Regions from separate parts of the Afifella sp. YEN Y35 genome, predicted to be linked through region 1. Evidence: predicted binding sites of a transcription regulator. Region 1 holds the regulator's gene; each other region holds the start of a gene.
What was found. The regulator LexA, encoded in region 1, represses DNA repair genes until DNA is damaged. The targets are predictions, from matches to a motif close to TGTTCNNNNTGTGTTCNG.
Positions count from the first base shown of each region.

Region 1 (5,779 bases):
CCTTACCGCGATGTGGTCGTCGCCAATGCGGCGGCCGCTTTGATCGTCGCCGGCAAGTCCGAGCTCGTCGAGGAAGCCGCCGATATGGCCGAGGAATCGATCGATTCCGGCAAGGCAAAAGCCGCGCTCGAAGCGCTCCTGCGTGTCTCCAACGAAGCGGCCCCAGCCTCGTGAACGACATCCTCAAGAAAATCGAAGCCTACAAGCAGCAAGAGATCGAAGCCGCGGAGGCTGCCATCCCGCTTCAGGAGCTCAAAGCCCGCCTCGCCGATCAGGAAGCGCCGCGCGGTTTTCTGGCCGCTCTGCGTCGCAAGGCAGAGGCGGACCAGCCCGGCCTCATCGCCGAGATCAAAAAAGCGAGTCCGTCAAAGGGATTGATCAGGCCGGATTTCAATCCGCCTGAACTTGCACAAGCCTATCAGGACGGCGGCGCCGCCTGTCTTTCCGTTCTGACCGATGCCCCGTCCTTCCAGGGGGCGCCAGAATTCCTGACCTCGGCACGCGCGGCCGTCTCCCTGCCGGCGTTGCGCAAGGACTTCATGTTCACGCCCTATCAGGTGGCTGAGGCACGCGCCTGGGGGGCCGACTGCATCTTGATCATCATGGCTGCGGTCTCCGACGATGAAGCAAAATCCCTCGAAGACAGCGCCTTCGAATATGGCATGGATGTGCTTATCGAAGTCCATAACGAGCCGGAGCTCGAGCGCGCGCTCACCCTCGCTTCGCCAATGATCGGGATCAACAACCGGGATCTGCGCAGCTTTCACACCGATCTGGCGACCTCCGAACGGCTTGCGAAACTGATTCCGGAAGATCGGCTAATTGTCGGAGAAAGCGGTATTTTTTCGCCCGCTGATATCGCTCGCCTGAAAGCCTGCCGCATCCACGCCTTCCTCGTCGGCGAAAGCCTGATGCGCTCCGACGACGTGGCCGAGGCAACCCGTCGGCTCCTCGCCTCACCGGCTCCGCAGGCCACCGGATGAAAGATCACCTCACCCATCTTTCTGAAGATGGGCGCGCGGAAATGGTCGATGTCGGAGACAAGGCGGTGACGACGCGCATCGCCGTCGCGAGCGGAAGCGTTCGCATGGCGTCGGAGACGCTGCGCCTCATTCGCGAGGGGGACATGAAGAAGGGCGACGTCATCGCGACCGCGCGCATTGCCGGCGTGATGGCGGCCAAGCGCACTTCCGATCTCATCCCGCTCTGTCATCCTCTGGCTTTGTCGAAGATCGCCGTCGATATTCTGCCCGACGAGAAGCTTCCCGGGCTCCGCGTTCGGGCGATGGCACGTGTGAATGCCAAGACGGGGGTCGAAATGGAAGCGCTCACAGCGGTTTCCGTCGCCTGTCTCACCATCTACGACATGGCGAAGGCCGTCGACCGGGCCATGACGATTGGCGATATTCGCCTGGAGGAGAAGAGCGGCGGCGTTTCCGGCGATTGGCGTTCCGACCCATGAGCCTGATTTCCGTCGAGGATGCCGTTGCCCGTATGCTCAAAGGCGTCACGCGCCTCGGGGAAGAGAGTGTCCCCCTGACGGAAGCACGCGGCCGGGTGCTTGCGCGCGATCTTGCAGCGAGACGTAACCAACCGCCGTTCCGTGCGTCTGCGATGGATGGCTATGCCGTACGCGCTGAGGATACGCCCTCAGGCGCATGGCTGCGCCAGATCGGCGAAGCACGCGCGGGCTACCATTTTGCCGGGATGCTCGGGACGGGCGAGACGGTTCGCATCTTCACGGGAGCGCCTGTCCCCGACGGGGCCGATGCCATCCTCATTCAGGAAAACGCCCGCGCCGACGGCGACCGCATCGAGGTTCTGGAGCCTGTGGCGTCAGGCCGACACATACGCGCCGCGGCCTTCGACTTCCGGGAGGGCGAGACGCTTCTTCATGCCGGACGCCGGATCGGAACGCGCGAAACTGCGCTTGCCGCAGCGATGAACCATGCAATCGTTCCGGTACGCCAGAGGCCAATCGTGGCCATCCTTTCGACCGGCGACGAACTCGTCGAGCCCGGAGAAGAGCCAGGCCCAGATCAGATCGTCTCTTCGAACGGCGCGGCGATTGCCTCGATGGTTGCGGCCTGTGGCGGTCTCGCACGGGATCTCGGCGTCGCCGTCGACGACAAACAGGCGATTGCCAATGCTGCAGCAGGCGCGGCGGATGCCGATATCCTGGTGGTGATCGGCGGCGCCTCGGTCGGCGACCACGATCTCGTCCAGCCGGCGCTCGCCGAACAAGGTCTCAAGGTCGATTTCTGGCGGGTCGCCATGCGGCCGGGCAAACCGGTCATGTTCGGTACGCTCGGGCGCACCCGGGTGCTCGGCCTGCCCGGAAACCCCGTCTCCGCCCTCATTTGCGCACTCGTCTTTCTGAAGCCTCTTATCGGGGCGATGCAGGGCGCCGAAGGCAGCGAGCCAACGCGCCTGTTGCCGCTTGCAGCAGCGTTGCCCGAGGTCGGCAACCGCCAGCAATATCTGCGGGCGCGCTTCGTCGAATGGCAGGGACGGACAGCCGTCACGGTCGCTGACGAGCAGGATTCGTCTCTTCTTGCGACGCTTGCCCGTTCGGACGCCCTCATCATTCGCCCTCCCTTTGCTCCGGCGGCCCGGACGGGCGATGTGGTTGCCGTCATCGATCTCGCGCAAGCCCTCTCGTAAACCCGCGCGCGGCCCCCAAGGCTTGTGGAACACGCCATGAACAGGTAGTGTGCGTTCGTGATTTGTACACGAGACGCGACTCGCATCGCGAGGGGACGGCAATGCTGACAAAGAAGCAGCTCGAGCTTCTGCTCTTCATCAATGAAAGACTGAAGGAATCGGGCGTGCCGCCCTCGTTCGACGAGATGAAGGACGCGCTCGATCTGAAGTCGAAATCCGGAATTCATCGCCTCATCACCGCCCTGGAGGAGCGTGGCTTCATCAAGCGGCTGCCGAATCGGGCACGCGCGCTGGAAGTTCTGCGCCTTCCCGACGCGGTCAATCCGAGTTTCGGGCGACCGCAGCAGCGTGGCTTCACGCCGAGCGTGATCGAAGGCCGGCTCGGCAAGGCGCCACAACCCGTTGAGGAAGAAGCGTTCGAAGAGAGTGAGCGAGGCGCGAGCGTCCCGGTCATGGGGCGGATTGCAGCCGGCGTTCCGATCTCCGCCATTCAGAACCAGAGCCATTCCATCGTCGTGCCGCCGGACCTCCTTTCGAAGGGCGAGCATTTCGCGCTCGAGGTGCGCGGCGATTCCATGATCGAGGCCGGCATTCTCGACGGGGACACCGTGGTCATCCGTCGTCAGGACAGTGCCGACAGCGGAGATGTGGTGGTGGCGCTGATCGACGACGAAGAGGCGACCTTGAAGCGTCTGCGCCGCAAAGGTGCATCGATTGCGCTCGAGGCTGCCAATCCCGCCTACGAGACCCGCATCTTCGGTCCGGACAGGGTCCGCATCCAGGGTCGCCTCGTGGGGCTTTTGCGCCGCTACTGAGCGCTTCTCAGCCTTTCTGGCCTCGACGTCATCTGAGTGCCGGCGACCCCTGCCACGGTCGCCGGATGGATGGGCGTGATGTGCGAAGTTCAAGGTGCGGAGCTACACCGTCCGGGTGTTTGCTCTCCATAAAAAGCGCGTGCGCTCCATGGGTGGCGAGCGCGGAGCGGTCGATGACGATGCGCGCCGCGCAATCTCTCGGCGCGCGCAGTTGCGTGACGATAATCTCGGCGCGGCGGCAATCTTCCGAAAAGGCCACCGGATCGGTGACGCGCGAGAGGGTCAGTCCTTCGGGCATCTCCAGAACGCAGGCTTCGGCGTCGCAACGAAAGCCTGACGTTCCCGCGGCTTCCGCCTCCGGCTCGCCCTCGCGCCAGACATCGTCAAGGAAAGAGCCTTGCCGCGCGCCAACGATTTGGAGGTGTCCGGCGACGTCACGGGCAGCAACCGCCCTCCCCGCCTCATCCACCAGAAGGTCGGGCCTGGCGCCGAGAAGCCACGCAAGCAGCGCCCCCAGCAAGAGTGGCGCGACGCCGTAGAGGCGCAGCTGCGATCGCCAGAGGCTGAGCCACAGAAGCCCGCCGCACATCAGAATGAGCGCGATCGCGGGAAACGGCGGGACGATAACGGTGGCGCCCGACAATGACGCTACGAAATGCGCCGAAGCGAGGACGAGATCGATGCCCCAGGCCATGACGGTCAACGGCACGGTTTCCAGACCGAACGGCATCGCAATCAGGCTGATGAGCCCCGCCGGCATCACGATGAGCGAGACGAGCGGCATCGCAATGAGATTGCCGAGGAGCGAGTAGGACGCGAGCCGTCCGAAATGGAAAGCCGCGAACGGCGATGTGGCCAGACCGGCGACGAGCGTGGTCAAGCCGACGGCACCGATCGCCACGACAGGCCTGCGGAGAAGTCGCATGAGCCCGCGGGCGGGTTCAGCAAGATCCTGGCGCGGACGGTCGCGCCAGGCTTCCCAGGCCGCCACCAAGGCGGCGACGGCCAGAAAGGACATCTGGAAGCCCGGTTCGAGCACACTCTCAGGCTGGAGCGCGACGACCACGAAAGCTGCAATCGCGAGGTTGCGCAGCGAGAGAGCAGGACGATCCAGAAAGACGGCCGTCAGCATGACCGCAAGCATCACGAAGGCGCGGATCGTCGCCACGTTGCCGCCGGAGATCGACAAATAGAAGGCGCCGACTGCGAGCGCGACGGCCGCTGCGATTTTTCGAATCGGGAGAACGAGCGCCATATGTTCCGACAACGCCAGCACCGCACGCACGAGCCAGAAGGCCGTGCCGGCGATCAGCATCATATGCAGGCCCGAAATCGCAAGAATATGCGCAAGACCCGCGATCCGCAGAGCGTCGACGTCCGCATCCGCGATCTTGCCGCGATCGCCGACGAGAAGCGCTGCCGCGATCGCAGCGGGCGGGCCTGCCACCGCGTCGGTGATCCGCTCTGCGATCGCTCGGCGGATGGCCGCAATCGCCAGGAACAGATGGACGCCGCTCGGTGGTTCGACGACCGTCAGAGTGCCGAAGACAAAACCGGATGCGCCGATCCCATCGAAAAACGCCGCCCGAGCAGGATCGTAGCCCCCGGGGATCGCCGGGCCCGGCAGCGGTGCCAGCCGCGCCGCCCCCTTCACCGTTGCACCGGTTGGCGGCAGATCGGTGCGCAAGGTAAGCCGGACCCTGTGTGGCGTCTCTTCGGCAGAAAGACGCTCAATGCGCACCTGGTCGAGGACCACCCGCGGCGTTCGTTCAGCGCGGGTTTCGACAGCCACCACTCGGCCGGTCACTTCACTGCTCAACGGATGTTCGAGCACCGGCGCGCGAAGGCTTTCAACGCGAAGCTTGCCTGCGGACATCCCGGCCAGAAAACAGGCGAGGAACACCAACGGATAGGCGCCACCACCGCGCCACCACGCGAGGCATGCGGCACCCGCCGCAGCCAAGGCTGCGGGCAGAAGCGCGGAAAGCAAAGGCTCGCGCGGCAAAATGAAATAGGCGGCCGCGCCACAAGAAAAGCCGACAGCCAGGAAGAGAAAGCCGCGCCGCTCCTCGAAATCGCGGGCAGCCTGTGCTCTGAGATGCGCGGTGTGAGACGCCACGCCGTAGCCGAAGCGCCTGAGCCGGCCAGGCGGCAAGAAGCCTTCGATACGGCGATCGTCCTGCGAAGGCCGCTCCCCATCCGCCGCGCTTGACTGTCCGCCGCTCGGTTCCATGCTTGCAAGCACCCGGCGCTGTGGCTAGACCGAGCCCATCTTACACGCGGGCCGGGCATCCACCAAT
Region 1 is NZ_CP180203.1:1,292,456-1,298,234, forward strand. Features, by position in the region: gene trpD (anthranilate phosphoribosyltransferase) at 1-174, shown strand, start outside; gene trpC (indole-3-glycerol phosphate synthase TrpC) at 171-983, shown strand; gene moaC (cyclic pyranopterin monophosphate synthase MoaC) at 980-1,462, shown strand; gene glp (gephyrin-like molybdotransferase Glp) at 1,459-2,664, shown strand; gene lexA (transcriptional repressor LexA) at 2,766-3,479, shown strand; gene ACK8CP_RS06275 (ComEC/Rec2 family competence protein) at 3,508-5,712, opposite strand.

Region 2 (5,779 bases), 840 kb from region 1:
TCGATTGCGTGGCGAAAAGCGCCTTCGCGGCGGGCGTGAAACCGCCTTGGCGGACCACTTCGACGAAAGCCCGCAGATTGCGAAATTCCATATTATTCCGATACGGAATGAAGCCTATTCAGTCAATTCATTTTGTCGATTGATCAGGTGCAACTATATGCCGCTCCTTCCAGGAGAGATCGATGACCCCCCGCAGCCTCGCGCTTCGCTTCCGTCGCAGCCTTCACAACAGCCGCCTCGCCCAGATCGCGGCGATCTTCGTGTTCTGGGGCATCGGGGAGACGATCGTGCGCCTTTCGGGGCTTCCGGTGCCCGGCGGCATCATCGGCATGGCGCTCGTCCTCGCCCTTTTGATCTCCGGCCGCCTCAGCCTTTTCAGCATGCGCCGCGGCGCCCAGTGGTTTCTGGCGGAGATGATCCTGTTCTTCGTGCCGGCCGTCCTCGCCGTCGTCGATCACCGCGAGTTCGTCGGCCTACTCGGCCTCAAGATCCTGTTCGTCATCCTGGCCGGAACCGCCTCCGTCATGGCGGTCACGGCGCTGACGGCGGACCTCTATTATCGCCGTCGCCTGGCCGCGGAGGACCGCAATGCTCTCTTCGAGTGAAATCCTCCTCCACGGCCTCTTCTGGTCGGCTCTGACGATCGGCACCTATTTTCTGGCAAAGCGCATCTATCTGCGCTGGCGGCAGCCTTTTTTGATGCCACTCGCGATCACCCCGGCGCTTCTCATCCTGATCGTCGTCACCGCCGACGAGACCTACCGCGATTATATCCGCTCCACCGGCTGGCTCGTCAGCCTGCTCGGCCCGGCCATGGTCGCCTTCGCCGTGCCGATCTACGAGCAGCGCGCCCTGATCGCCCGCCACTGGCCGGTCCTCGTCGTCGGCATGCTGGCGGGCACGACCACGGCCATTCTCTCCGGCTGGACCTTTGCGAGCCTCGTCGGTCTCGACGACGCCCTGCGCCTCAGCCTTCTGCCGCGCTCCGTTTCGACCCCCTTCGCCATGGTCGTCTCCTCCGACATCGGCGGCGCCCCCGACCTCACCGCCGTCTTCGTCGTTTTGACCGGCGTCTTCGGCGCCATCCTCGGCGAGTTGATGCTGACGATCCTGCCGGTCAAATCGGCACTTGCCCGCGGCGCCCTCTTCGGTGTCGCGGCCCATGCGAGCGGCACCGCCAAGGCCCACGAAATCGGTCACGAGGAAGGCTCCGTCGCCGGCCTCGTCATGGTGCTCGTCGGCCTTTTGAACGTCCTCGTCGCACCGCTGATCGCCCACGGCCTGCCCTATCTCTGAGCCCCTTCCACGGGCAGCCGCCTCAGGCCGGCTCCTCAAATCGGCTCTTCAGGCCGCCTTCCGTCTCTCACCCGCAATCTCCCGCACCTGCCGAAGATCGTCGATGAAGGCACGGTAGGCACTCGCCTTGGCCTCCGCATCCGGCAGTCGCAGAAGATAGGACGGATGCACGGTGAGGAAGCCGGCAAAAGGCGGAAACTCCTGCCGGCCGCGCATCTTCGTCACGGAAACCTGTCGTCCCGAAAGCGCCAGCGCCGCCGTCCCTCCGAGCGCCACGACGAGGCGCGGCGACAGAAATTCGAGCTCCGCCATCAGCCACCAGCGATAATGCTTCACCTCCGACACGGTGGGCTTCTGGTGGATGCGCCGCTTGCCGCGCATCTCGAACTTGAAGTGCTTCACGGCATTGGTGAGATAAACCGAGCCGCGCTCGATCCCCGCTTCCGCCAGGGCCCGATCGAGAAGCTGGCCGGCCGGCCCGACAAATGGCCTTCCCTAACGATCCTCCTGATCGCCCGGCTGCTCGCCGACAAAGACGATGTCGGCATCTAGAGGGCCCTCGCCGAGCACCGCACGCGTCGCTCCCGGCACCGCCCCCGACACCAATGGCTCCGAGGCAGCGATCAGCGCGTTGAGGTCTTGCAGCCTCTTCGGACGATCCTCACGCATTTTCTGGAGCGCCTTCTCCGGCGCACGCCTGGGCGATGCCGCGGCCTCGCGCGCGATCATCTCGCGCACCCGCGTCGGCGCGGAGCTGACGAGTTCCGGGATCGCCGCCACCTCCGGCATATCGGCCCAGTAGCGCCGTGGCATATGCTGCGCCATCAATTTGGGATTGGCCCGCGCCGGGTTGAACGTCGCCGCATAATACGTGCGCCATCCCTCTTCGAAACCGTCGCCGGCAGCGGCCGGGTCGCGGCGCGCCGGCGGCCCTTCGACGAGCTTTTTGCCGTCCCAGTGGAGCGAACCGTCGGGCGTCAGGATCGACCAGGCCATATTGGCGAAGCGCTCGGCGAAAAAAGGCGCGGCCGCAGCCAAGGTGAAATGCGCCGGCTCGAAATAGGCGACGAAGCGTTCGTTTTCCTCGATGCCAGAGCACTCAGTCTCACCCGCCGCGACACCCCCCTCCGTCACCACACGGCGAAAGCGCAGAAAGCCATGCATATGATGGATGTCGCGCCGCACCTCCTGCTGCATGCGCGCAAGACGGTAGACGAGCGGATCGCTCGCCACCTCGAGAAGCCCGCGCTCGCTGCGCAAAATTCTCCACACGAGCCGATAGAGAAGCCCATAGCGCTCGTGGTCGCGGTGACAGACGACATCGGCGATGAGCCGTGTCACGGCGCGCGGCAACACGACCGGCGGCGCCTCTCCCGCAAGCGGCGCGCCGAAGAGATCCTGCGCACCCTCCGCCGCGAAGACGACATCGTCCGGCGCGACCCGGTCGCGCACGAGGATGCGCAGCGCCCGGCGAAAACCGTCGAGATCCGCCCCCGCCTTCATATCGATGCGCACGCGGGTCATCAGAACAGGCTCATTTGCTGGGCCGGCTCGGCGAGCCTTTGCCGCAGATCGAGCCGGTCGATGAGGGAGACGGGCCGGTGGTCCGGCGTGACGAGAAACGGCAGCGCCCGTTTCAGGCCCGCCGTCAGCCGCGCGAGATCTGGAAGTCGCAGCTTCTGGTGCCGGCGCGAGGTGAGAATGCGCTCCACGGCCCTCTGCCCGAGCCCCGGCACCCGCAAAAGCATCTCCCGCTCCGCCCGATTGACGTCGACGGGAAAGCGCTCGCGATTTTTCAGCGCCCAGGCAAGCTTCGGATCGACATCGAGCGCCAGCATGCCGTCCTCACCGCTGTCGGCGACCTCGTCGGCCGAAAACCCGTAAAACCGCATCAGCCAGTCCGCCTGATAAAGCCGGTTTTCCCGGCGAAGCGGCGGCGCCTTCGCCGGCAGAAGCAGGCTCGCCTCGGGGATCGGGCTGAAGGCGGAATAATAGACCCGCTTCAACGCGTAATCGTCATAGAGCCTGGCGCTCGCGCGAATGATCGCGGCATCCTTCACATCGTCTGCCCCGACGATCACCTGCGTGCTCTGCCCGGCCGGCGAGAAACGCCGTCGCTCGTCGCGCGCCTCCAGGATGCGCTCATGCATCTGTCCCATCGCGTGCGTGATCGTCCGGTCGTTCTTTTCCGGCGCGAGCGCTTTCAGGCTCGCCCCGCTCGCAAGCTCCAGATTGATCGACAACCGGTCAGCGTACCGCCCCGCCTCCTCGATCAGCCACGGGCTCGCCTCAGGGATCGCCTTGAGATGGATATAGCCCTGAAAGCCGTGGACGCGCCGGAGCGTCTTCGCCACCCGCATCATCTCCTCCATCGTCCGGTCGGGCGAGCGCGCGATGCCGGAGGATAAAAACAGGCCTTCGATATAGTTGCGTTTGTAGAATTCGAGCGTAAGCCGCACCACCTCCTCGACCGAAAAACGCGCCCGCGGCACGTTCGAGGAGCGCCGGTTGATGCAATAGGCGCAGTCGAACAGGCAGTAATTCGTCAGAAGGATTTTCAGAAGCGAGACGCAGCGCCCGTCCGGCGTGAAGGCGTGGCAGATGCCGGACGGCGCCGTCGCGCCGAGCCCGTTCTTGCCGGCCTTGCGCTTCGGCGCGCCCGAGGAGGCGCAGGACACGTCATATTTGGCCGCGTCCGCCAGAATGCCGAGCTTGGTTGCGAGCTTCTCATCCATGCTTGGATGATGCCATGTTCTTCTTTTGTTCGCAACAGGCTTATGTGGCGCCCGGTCTGAATCAGCCCGTCTGAATCACAATCTCCGAAGTTCAGCCCATCCGCTTCAATCGACTCGGGAATTTTCCGCGCGCGCCTCCGTCTCCGCATCCAGCACCGCGCGGATCTCTTGAAGCAAAGGATGAGCGTCGGTCGCGCGCCTCCCATAAGCGAGATTGAATCGATAATCGAAGTCGGGTGGGTTAAGCCCCTGATTGTGTTGAAGGATCGTCTCGAGCTTATCGAGCCCCTTGGCGAGCCGCGCCTCCGGCGTCGCCCCCGCCTCGTACTCCTCCCAGAGATCGAGGATCGCCTGCCGCCGTGCCGGGTCGAGCGGCGCGGTCAGTTGCAGAAGATCGGCGCGCTCCTGCGCCGCCTTCTCCTCGCCCGGCATCTGCGCAACCGCCGGCACGTCGCCCGACAGGGCTTCGCCGAGATCGTGCACGATGAGGATCTTGAGAAGACGGCTGAAGTCGATTTCGCCGAGATCCTTTTCGAAAACGATCGCCATCAGGGCGAGCCGCCAGGTGTGCGCAGCGGTGCTCTCCGGCCGGCCCTCCGCCGTAAAGCCGGAGCGGAACGTGTCCTTGAGCCGCTCCGCCGCGCGCAGAAAATCGAGCGCGCCGGAAAGATCCTCCTGCCTCATCATTCCCTCACAGCATGCCCGGACGGAAGAGCGCGCTCTTGTCGATGATCTCGCCGGAGACCATGAAGATGCCGCCGCCCTTGTAATGCAGCGTCTCGGGATGCTCCGGCTCCGGCGCCACATGCGCCTTCACCACCTCGAAGACGAAGAAATTGTAGTGCCCGACGAGCGCATCCTCGAACAGCCGGCATTCGAAATTGGCGTGGCATTCGCCGATCATCGGCGCGCCCACCATCTCGGCCGCCTCGGCCGTCAGACCGAACTCCTCGAACTTGTCGATCCGTTCCCCGGAGGTGTTGCCGATCTTGACGACGGTATCGGTGAGCGCCGTCGTCGGCAGATTGATGACGCATTCGCCACTCGCACGGATGAGCTCGAAGGAATGGTTGCCGGCGGAGATCATGCAGCCGACGAGCGAGGGCGAGAATTCCATGATCGTGTGCCAGCCCATCGTCATGATGTCGTGCTCGCCTTGATGGGCGGACGAGACGAGCACGACCGGCCCGGGCTCCAGATAGCGCCGCACATCCGACACGTCGAAATCGATTTTCCTCACCGCCGTCATCCTCCGCCTCCCTGGAATGGCATGGCCCCGTCCCGCCGCCGAATGTCGTCTGAGACCCAGTGAGGCCTCGCCAAGGCACGCATGCGGCATAGATGGAGCAACAGATCCACTCACATCTCAATCAGGTTCATCCCATGATAGAAAGCACGCAGATCCTCCTCGCGTCACGCCCCGAGGGCCGGCCGACGCCAGAGAATTTCCGCACGGAGACCGCACCCGTGCCGGCGCCGAAGGAGGGCGAAGTCCTCCTCAAGGTCCGCTACCTCTCGCTCGATCCCTATATGCGCGGGCGGATGAGCGCGGCGAAATCCTACGCCGCCCCGGTCGAGGTCGGCGCCGTGATGGAAGGCGGCACCGTGGCGGAGGTCGTGGAAAGCCGCGACCCGAATTTCGCAGCCGGCGACATGGTCCTCTCGTATTCCGGCTGGCAGACGCATGCGGTCGCAAAGGCCGCTCATCTGCGCAAACTCGATCCCGAAAAAGTGCCCGTCACCACCGC
Region 2 is NZ_CP180203.1:448,618-454,396, reverse strand. Features, by position in the region: gene ACK8CP_RS02170 (LysR family transcriptional regulator) at 1-91, opposite strand, end outside; gene ACK8CP_RS02165 (CidA/LrgA family protein) at 183-605, shown strand; gene ACK8CP_RS02160 (LrgB family protein) at 589-1,296, shown strand; partial or broken gene ACK8CP_RS02155 (UdgX family uracil-DNA binding protein) at 1,345-2,820, opposite strand; gene ACK8CP_RS02150 (putative DNA modification/repair radical SAM protein) at 2,820-4,031, opposite strand; gene ACK8CP_RS02145 (HD domain-containing protein) at 4,137-4,715, opposite strand; gene ACK8CP_RS02140 (flavin reductase family protein) at 4,723-5,280, opposite strand; gene ACK8CP_RS02135 (NADP-dependent oxidoreductase) at 5,415-5,779, shown strand, end outside.
Region 2: a site for LexA is predicted at 4,047-4,064, ahead of ACK8CP_RS02150 (putative DNA modification/repair radical SAM protein). Genes of this name have one in related genera too.

Region 3 (5,779 bases), 1.1 Mb from region 1:
GGGTAAAATAGCCGGGCCTTACGACAGGCTCGACAAGGACAAGGACGGCGGGCCTGCCCGTCACGATTGAGGCGAGGCCGATTAAGGCCCGGGGAAGCAAGGGGTAGGCTGTGGCGAGCGAAGCGGCGACGCATTCCGACACCGTGGATCCGATCCACCAGTTTCACATCAACAATCTGGTCGATTTCGGCCAGATCGGCCACAGCACGTTCGCTTTCACCAATTCGGCGCTGTTCATGGCCATTACGGTGATGCTGATCGTCGGCTTCATGATGCTGTCGACGCGCGGCCGCGGCCTCGTGCCGGGGCGCATGCAGAACGTCACGGAGATGTTCTACGAGTTCACGGCCAACATGCTGCGCGAAGCCGCCGGATCGGAAGGCATGCGCTTCTTCCCGTTCGTCTTCACGCTGTTCTCGTTCATCCTGGTGGCGAACCTGATTGGCATGGTGCCGTATTTCTTCACCGTGACGGCGCATATCGTGATCACGGGCGCGCTCGCGCTTCTCGTCATGGCGATCGTGATCGGCTACGGCTTTTCCAAGCACGGCTTCGGCTTCCTGAAGCTCTTCGTGCCCGACGAGGTGCCTGGGCTCATCCTGCCGATGATCGTGGCCATCGAGATCCTTTCGTTTATCTCGCGGCCCGTCAGCCTCTCCATTCGTCTTTTCGCCAACATGCTGGCCGGTCATATCACCCTCAAGGTGTTCGCCGGCTTCATCATCTCGCTGTCGACGTTCGGCGTGATCGGCTGGGCCGGTGCGGTCCTGCCTTTCCTGATGGTGGTGGCTCTCACGGCCCTTGAAATTCTTGTGGCTGTCCTGCAGGCCTATGTCTTCGCAATTCTGACCTGCATGTACCTCAACGACGCGCTGCATCCTTCGCACTGACGGCGCGATTTTTTCTCCATCCTCTTCCAACACGCAAGGAGCATGAACATGGAAGCAGATGCTGCAAAGCTGATTGGCGCGGGCATTGCCTGCATCGGCATGGGCGGGGCCGGCGTTGGCCTGGGTTCGCTCTTCGGCCACTTCCTCGAAGGCGCATTGCGCAATCCCGCGGCTGCGGACGGCCAGTTCGGCCGCCTCATCTTCGGCTTCGCGGTCACGGAAGCGCTGGGCATCTTTTCGCTCCTGATCGCCCTTCTCCTCATCTTCGCCGTCTAAGCCAGACAGCGAAGACGGCGCGCCGGAGGCACACGCCACCGGCGGCCGAACGGCTTGAGGAGAAGAGCACGTGGTAACAACGGCACTCGCTCAGACGGCCGCGGAAACGGCGGCGGAACATACCGAAATCGCGGATTCGGCCCATGGCGCGTTTCCGCCTTTCGATCCGTCGACGTATCTCTCGCAGCTCATCTGGCTCGCGGTCTTCTTTGGCCTGCTCTATTACCTGCTCAGCAAGATGGTGCTGCCACGCATTGCCACCATCCTTGAGGAGCGGCACGACCGCATCGCCGACGATCTCGCAGAGGCAGAAAAGCTGAAGCGGGAGAGCGACGAGGCGATCGCGGCCTACGAGCAGGCGCTCGCCGAAGCCCGGCAGCGCGCTCACGGCATCGCCCAGGACGCCCGAGACAAGGCGAAAGCCGAGGTCGAGGACGAACGGGCGAAGGCCGAGGCGGAGCTCGAAGAGAAGCTGCAGGCCGCCGAAGCACGCATCGGCGAGGTGCGCGACAAGGCTCTCGCCGAAGTCGACGCGATCGCCAAGGAGACGACCGAGGCGCTCGTTGAGACCCTGTCCGGAGAAGCTCCGGCAGATGCGGAGGTCGGGTCAGCCGTCTCCGCCGCCATGAACGAGCGGAGATAACGATGGATGCAACCAGCCTAGCTTCGCTGTGGGTCTTCATCGGCCTTCTCACCTTCCTCGGCATCATGATCTATCTCGGCGTGCCGAAGATGATGACGGCCGCGCTCGACAAGCGCTCGGAGAAGATCCAGCACGAGCTCGACGAGGCTCGGCGCCTGCGGGAAGAGGCGCAGGCGCTTCTGGCCGAATATCAGCGCCGCCGCCAGGAGGCCGAGGAAGAGGCGGCCGGGATCGTGGCGCTTGCCGAAAACGAAGCGGCCGCCCACGCCGCCGAAGCCAAACAGCGGCTCGAGGAATATATCGAGCGCCGCACGCGCGGTGTGGAACAGCGCATCGCTCAGGCCGAGGCCCAGGCGGTCAGCGACGTGAAGGCACGGGCGGTCGATGTGGCCGTCGCAGCCTCCGCAAAGATCCTCGCTGAACAGAACGAGGGCGCGGTCGGTCAGCGGCTGATCAACAGCTCCATCGAGGGCTTGAAGCGGCACTGAGCGGATTCGACAAAGAGACGACAAAAGGCGGGCCTTGGCCCGCCTTTTTCTTTTTCGGCAGACAGTTTATTCGACAGACGTCCGGCGGGACCTCGCCGGGCAGCGCGTGGCTGAGCGCGGGTGGGCCCGCCCTCTTCGCGGCTCTGCTCTCTACCTGATTGCCGGGCCTATTTGCCGGCGAGGAGCGCCGCGATGGGCGCAAAGCTCGTGCGGTGGAGGCGGCACGGCCCGAGCCGCGTCAGGGCGGCTCTGTGGGCCGGCGTCGCGTACCCCTTATGGGAGCCGAGCTCGTAGCCAGCAAACACCCCGTCGCAATGTGCCATCATCCGGTCGCGGGAGACTTTCGCCACGATCGACGCGGCGGCGATCGACAGCGAGGAGGCGTCTCCGCCGATCAGCGCCTCGCACGGCAGATCGATGTTCGGCACCTTGTCCCGTCCGTCGACGAGAACTGCGTCGGCCGCTTCCGGCAGACTTTTAAGAGCGCGCGCCATGGCGAGGAGCGCCGCATTGCGGATGTTGATGCGGTCGACGGTGGCCGTCGAGCAATAGGCGACGGCGACATCGGCACAGCCGAGGATCTCTTCATAGAGTTCCTGGCGGCGCAATGCGGTGAGCGCCTTGGAATCATCGATGCCGACCGGGATGTTTTCCTGATCGAGAATCACGGCGGCGGCCACGACCGGGCCGGCGAGCGGGCCCCGGCCCACCTCATCGACGCCCGCGATGCGACGGTAGCCAGCAAGCAGCAGCCGCGTCTCGGCCTGGAGATGCGGGCCGGCAGCCCCGGAGGCCTTGGCTGATTTTGCAGCGCCCTGCTTCGGAGCTTTCGGTTTACGAATCGTCTTTGTCGCCGACATGGACCGCCGATAGGCCGCGGCTACTCCCGATGCAAGCCGGGCGCTCGCCCACGAAGCCGCGCTTTCCACCTTCGGACACAGGCTTCTTGGGCCCTTGGCGCCGGTGACGTCTAGAAGAGCTTCAGCTGGCCGCCGACCGGCACCGGCGGAGAGAACAGATCCGTGCGCATATCGTAGCGCCGTTCGTTCAAACGCAGGCGCTTTGCCGCCAGCTCGAAGCGGCGACCGATCTGCCAGGCGTAAGGCCCCCTGCCCCGCTGGCGCTCATGCCAGGCCGAATCATAATCCTTGCCGCCCCGCATGGAGCGCATCAGCGACAGAACATGTTCGGCCCGGTCCGGGAAATTCTCCTGAAGCCATTCCTTGAAGATCGGCGCCACTTCGAGCGGCAGCCGCAACAACACATAGCCGGCAGAGGTGGCGCCTGCCGCCGCGCCCGCTTCGAGAAGGCGCTCGATCTCATTGTCGTTGATGGCCGGCACGATCGGCGCCGTCATGATCGAGACAGGAATGCCGGCTTCGCTCAGGCCTGAAATCGCTTCAAGCCGTTTCGCCGGCGTCGAAGCCCGCGGCTCCATCAAGCGCGACAGCTTATGGTCAAGGCTCGTCACGGAGAGGCCGACTTTGACGAGCCCCTTCTCCGCCATCGGCGCGAGGATATCGAGATCGCGCAGAACGAGCGCCGATTTGGTGACGATGCCGACCGGATGATTGGCGGCCGAAAGCACTTCGAGCACATCGCGCATGATCCGGTACTGGCGCTCGACCGGCTGGTAAGGGTCGGTGTTGGTGCCGATCGCAATCGGACGCACCTCGTAGCCCGGCGCGGCGAGTTCTTTCTCCAGAAGCTTCGCCGCATCCGGTTTGGCGAAGAGCCGCGTCTCGAAGTCGAGCCCCGGCGACAGGCCCATATACGCGTGCGTCGGCCGGGCGAAACAATAGGCGCAGCCGTGCTCGCAGCCGCGATAGGGATTGATGGACCGGTCGAAGGAAATGTCGGGTGAGGCATTGCGGGTGATGATCTTGCGCGGCCGCTCGATCGTCACCTCCGTGCGCAGACGGGGCAGCTCGTCGAGGCTCTCCCAGCCATCGTCGACGATCTGCCGCGTCTGTTTTTCGTAACGGCCCGTCTCGTTGGAGACGGCCCCGCGGCCGCGCCGCACGAGCGGACGCAGCGCGGTGGAGATCTGTTCGGTCCCCCCATCTTCGGAGGCGGAGTTTGCCTGGCCGAGCGCCACCCAGGCCGCATCGCGCTCTGCGCGAAACCGTGACGACGCAGAGGATGCGGCAGTCCGCTTTGCGGCTGCTGCGGAACCGCCCCTTGGGGTGTGGGGTGTGGGCGGGGCGAAGGTGGCGCTCGGCTCAGGCATAATGAGAATATAGCGCGAACATAGGAACATTACAAGAACAAAAGTGACTTTATTCCTAGGCAAAGCGAGGAAGCCGGGGATTGGACCATCCGCCTTAACGAAACAGTTACCTTTCTGTTGGGTTAAGAGCCGGATTTCGCTAGCAAACCAGCATGATCACCGTGCTTCTTTCCGTGCCTGAAGATGCGCAGCATCTGGCGCGCAGCCTCACCGCCCTCGTTCCGGCGGCGGTCGAGGGTCTGGTGCGCGACGCCTATGTCGTCGGCGCGCCCAACGATGAAGAGATCGAAGCGGTGGCGGATGCTGCCGGCGCGGAACTCATAGGCCGCGAAGCTCTCACAGAGACCATCGCTTCCGCGCGCGGCGAGTGGCTTCTCCTGATGGAAGGCGGCGCCCGCCCGCTCGACGGCTGGATGACGGCGGTTCGCGAGTGGATGGAAGAGCCAGGCCGCGGGGCCGCGAGCTTCACCCTCGCCGGCAAGCGCAAGACGCTCTTCGGTTTTCTGGAGCGGGAGGAACCGCTTCGCCGCGGCGTGCTCATGCGCAAGGCCGATATGGCGGCGGCCGGCGCGGACGACCTCAAAGCTCTTGCCCGCGGACAGTCCACCAAACGCCTTTCCGCGCGGATGGCGCCGCCGGCCTGAGAGGCCTCAGCCGCGCTTCAGATGCTCGTCGAGCCGCGGCATGATCTCGACGAAATTGCACGGCCTGTGGCGGTAATCGAGCTGGCTCTTCAAGATGCCGTCCCAGGCATCCCGGCACGCCCCCGGCGAGCCCGGAAGAACGAAGATGTAGGTCGCATTCGCCACGCCTGCGGTGGCGCGCGACTGGATCGTCGAGACGCCGATCTTGTCATAGGAAATGCGGTGGAAGACCGCTGAAAAGCCGTCCATGCGCTTTTCAAACAGGGGCTCGAGCGCCTCCGGCGTGACGTCGCGGCCCGTAAAGCCGGTGCCGCCCGTGGTGATGATCACATCGATCGCATCATCGGCGATCCAGCCCTGAACAAGCTTGCGGATGTCCTCAACATCGTCGCGAACGATGTCGCGCCCGGCGAGAACATGGCCGGCGTCGCGAATACGCTCTTCGAGCGTGTCACCGGAACGATCATCGGCAAGCGCGCGCGTATCCGACACAGTCAGCACCGCGATCTTGACGGGAATGAAGGCCCGCTCGTCGCCGCTTTGCGTCATTCCATCTCCCGGGCTCGAAACACAGAGTGAGTCCAGAGAGGACGCAACGCTTCCCCCGT
Region 3 is NZ_CP180203.1:2,420,815-2,426,593, forward strand. Features, by position in the region: gene ACK8CP_RS11510 (AtpZ/AtpI family protein) at 1-70, shown strand, start outside; gene ACK8CP_RS11515 (F0F1 ATP synthase subunit A) at 111-890, shown strand; gene ACK8CP_RS11520 (F0F1 ATP synthase subunit C) at 939-1,166, shown strand; gene ACK8CP_RS11525 (F0F1 ATP synthase subunit B) at 1,237-1,809, shown strand; gene ACK8CP_RS11530 (ATP F0F1 synthase subunit B) at 1,812-2,297, shown strand; gene ACK8CP_RS11535 (ribonuclease HII) at 2,465-3,157, opposite strand; gene ACK8CP_RS11540 (PA0069 family radical SAM protein) at 3,268-4,527, opposite strand; gene ACK8CP_RS11545 (glycosyl transferase family 2) at 4,680-5,171, shown strand; gene moaB (molybdenum cofactor biosynthesis protein B) at 5,178-5,720, opposite strand.
Region 3: a site for LexA is predicted at 4,550-4,567, ahead of ACK8CP_RS11540 (PA0069 family radical SAM protein). Genes of this name have one in related genera too.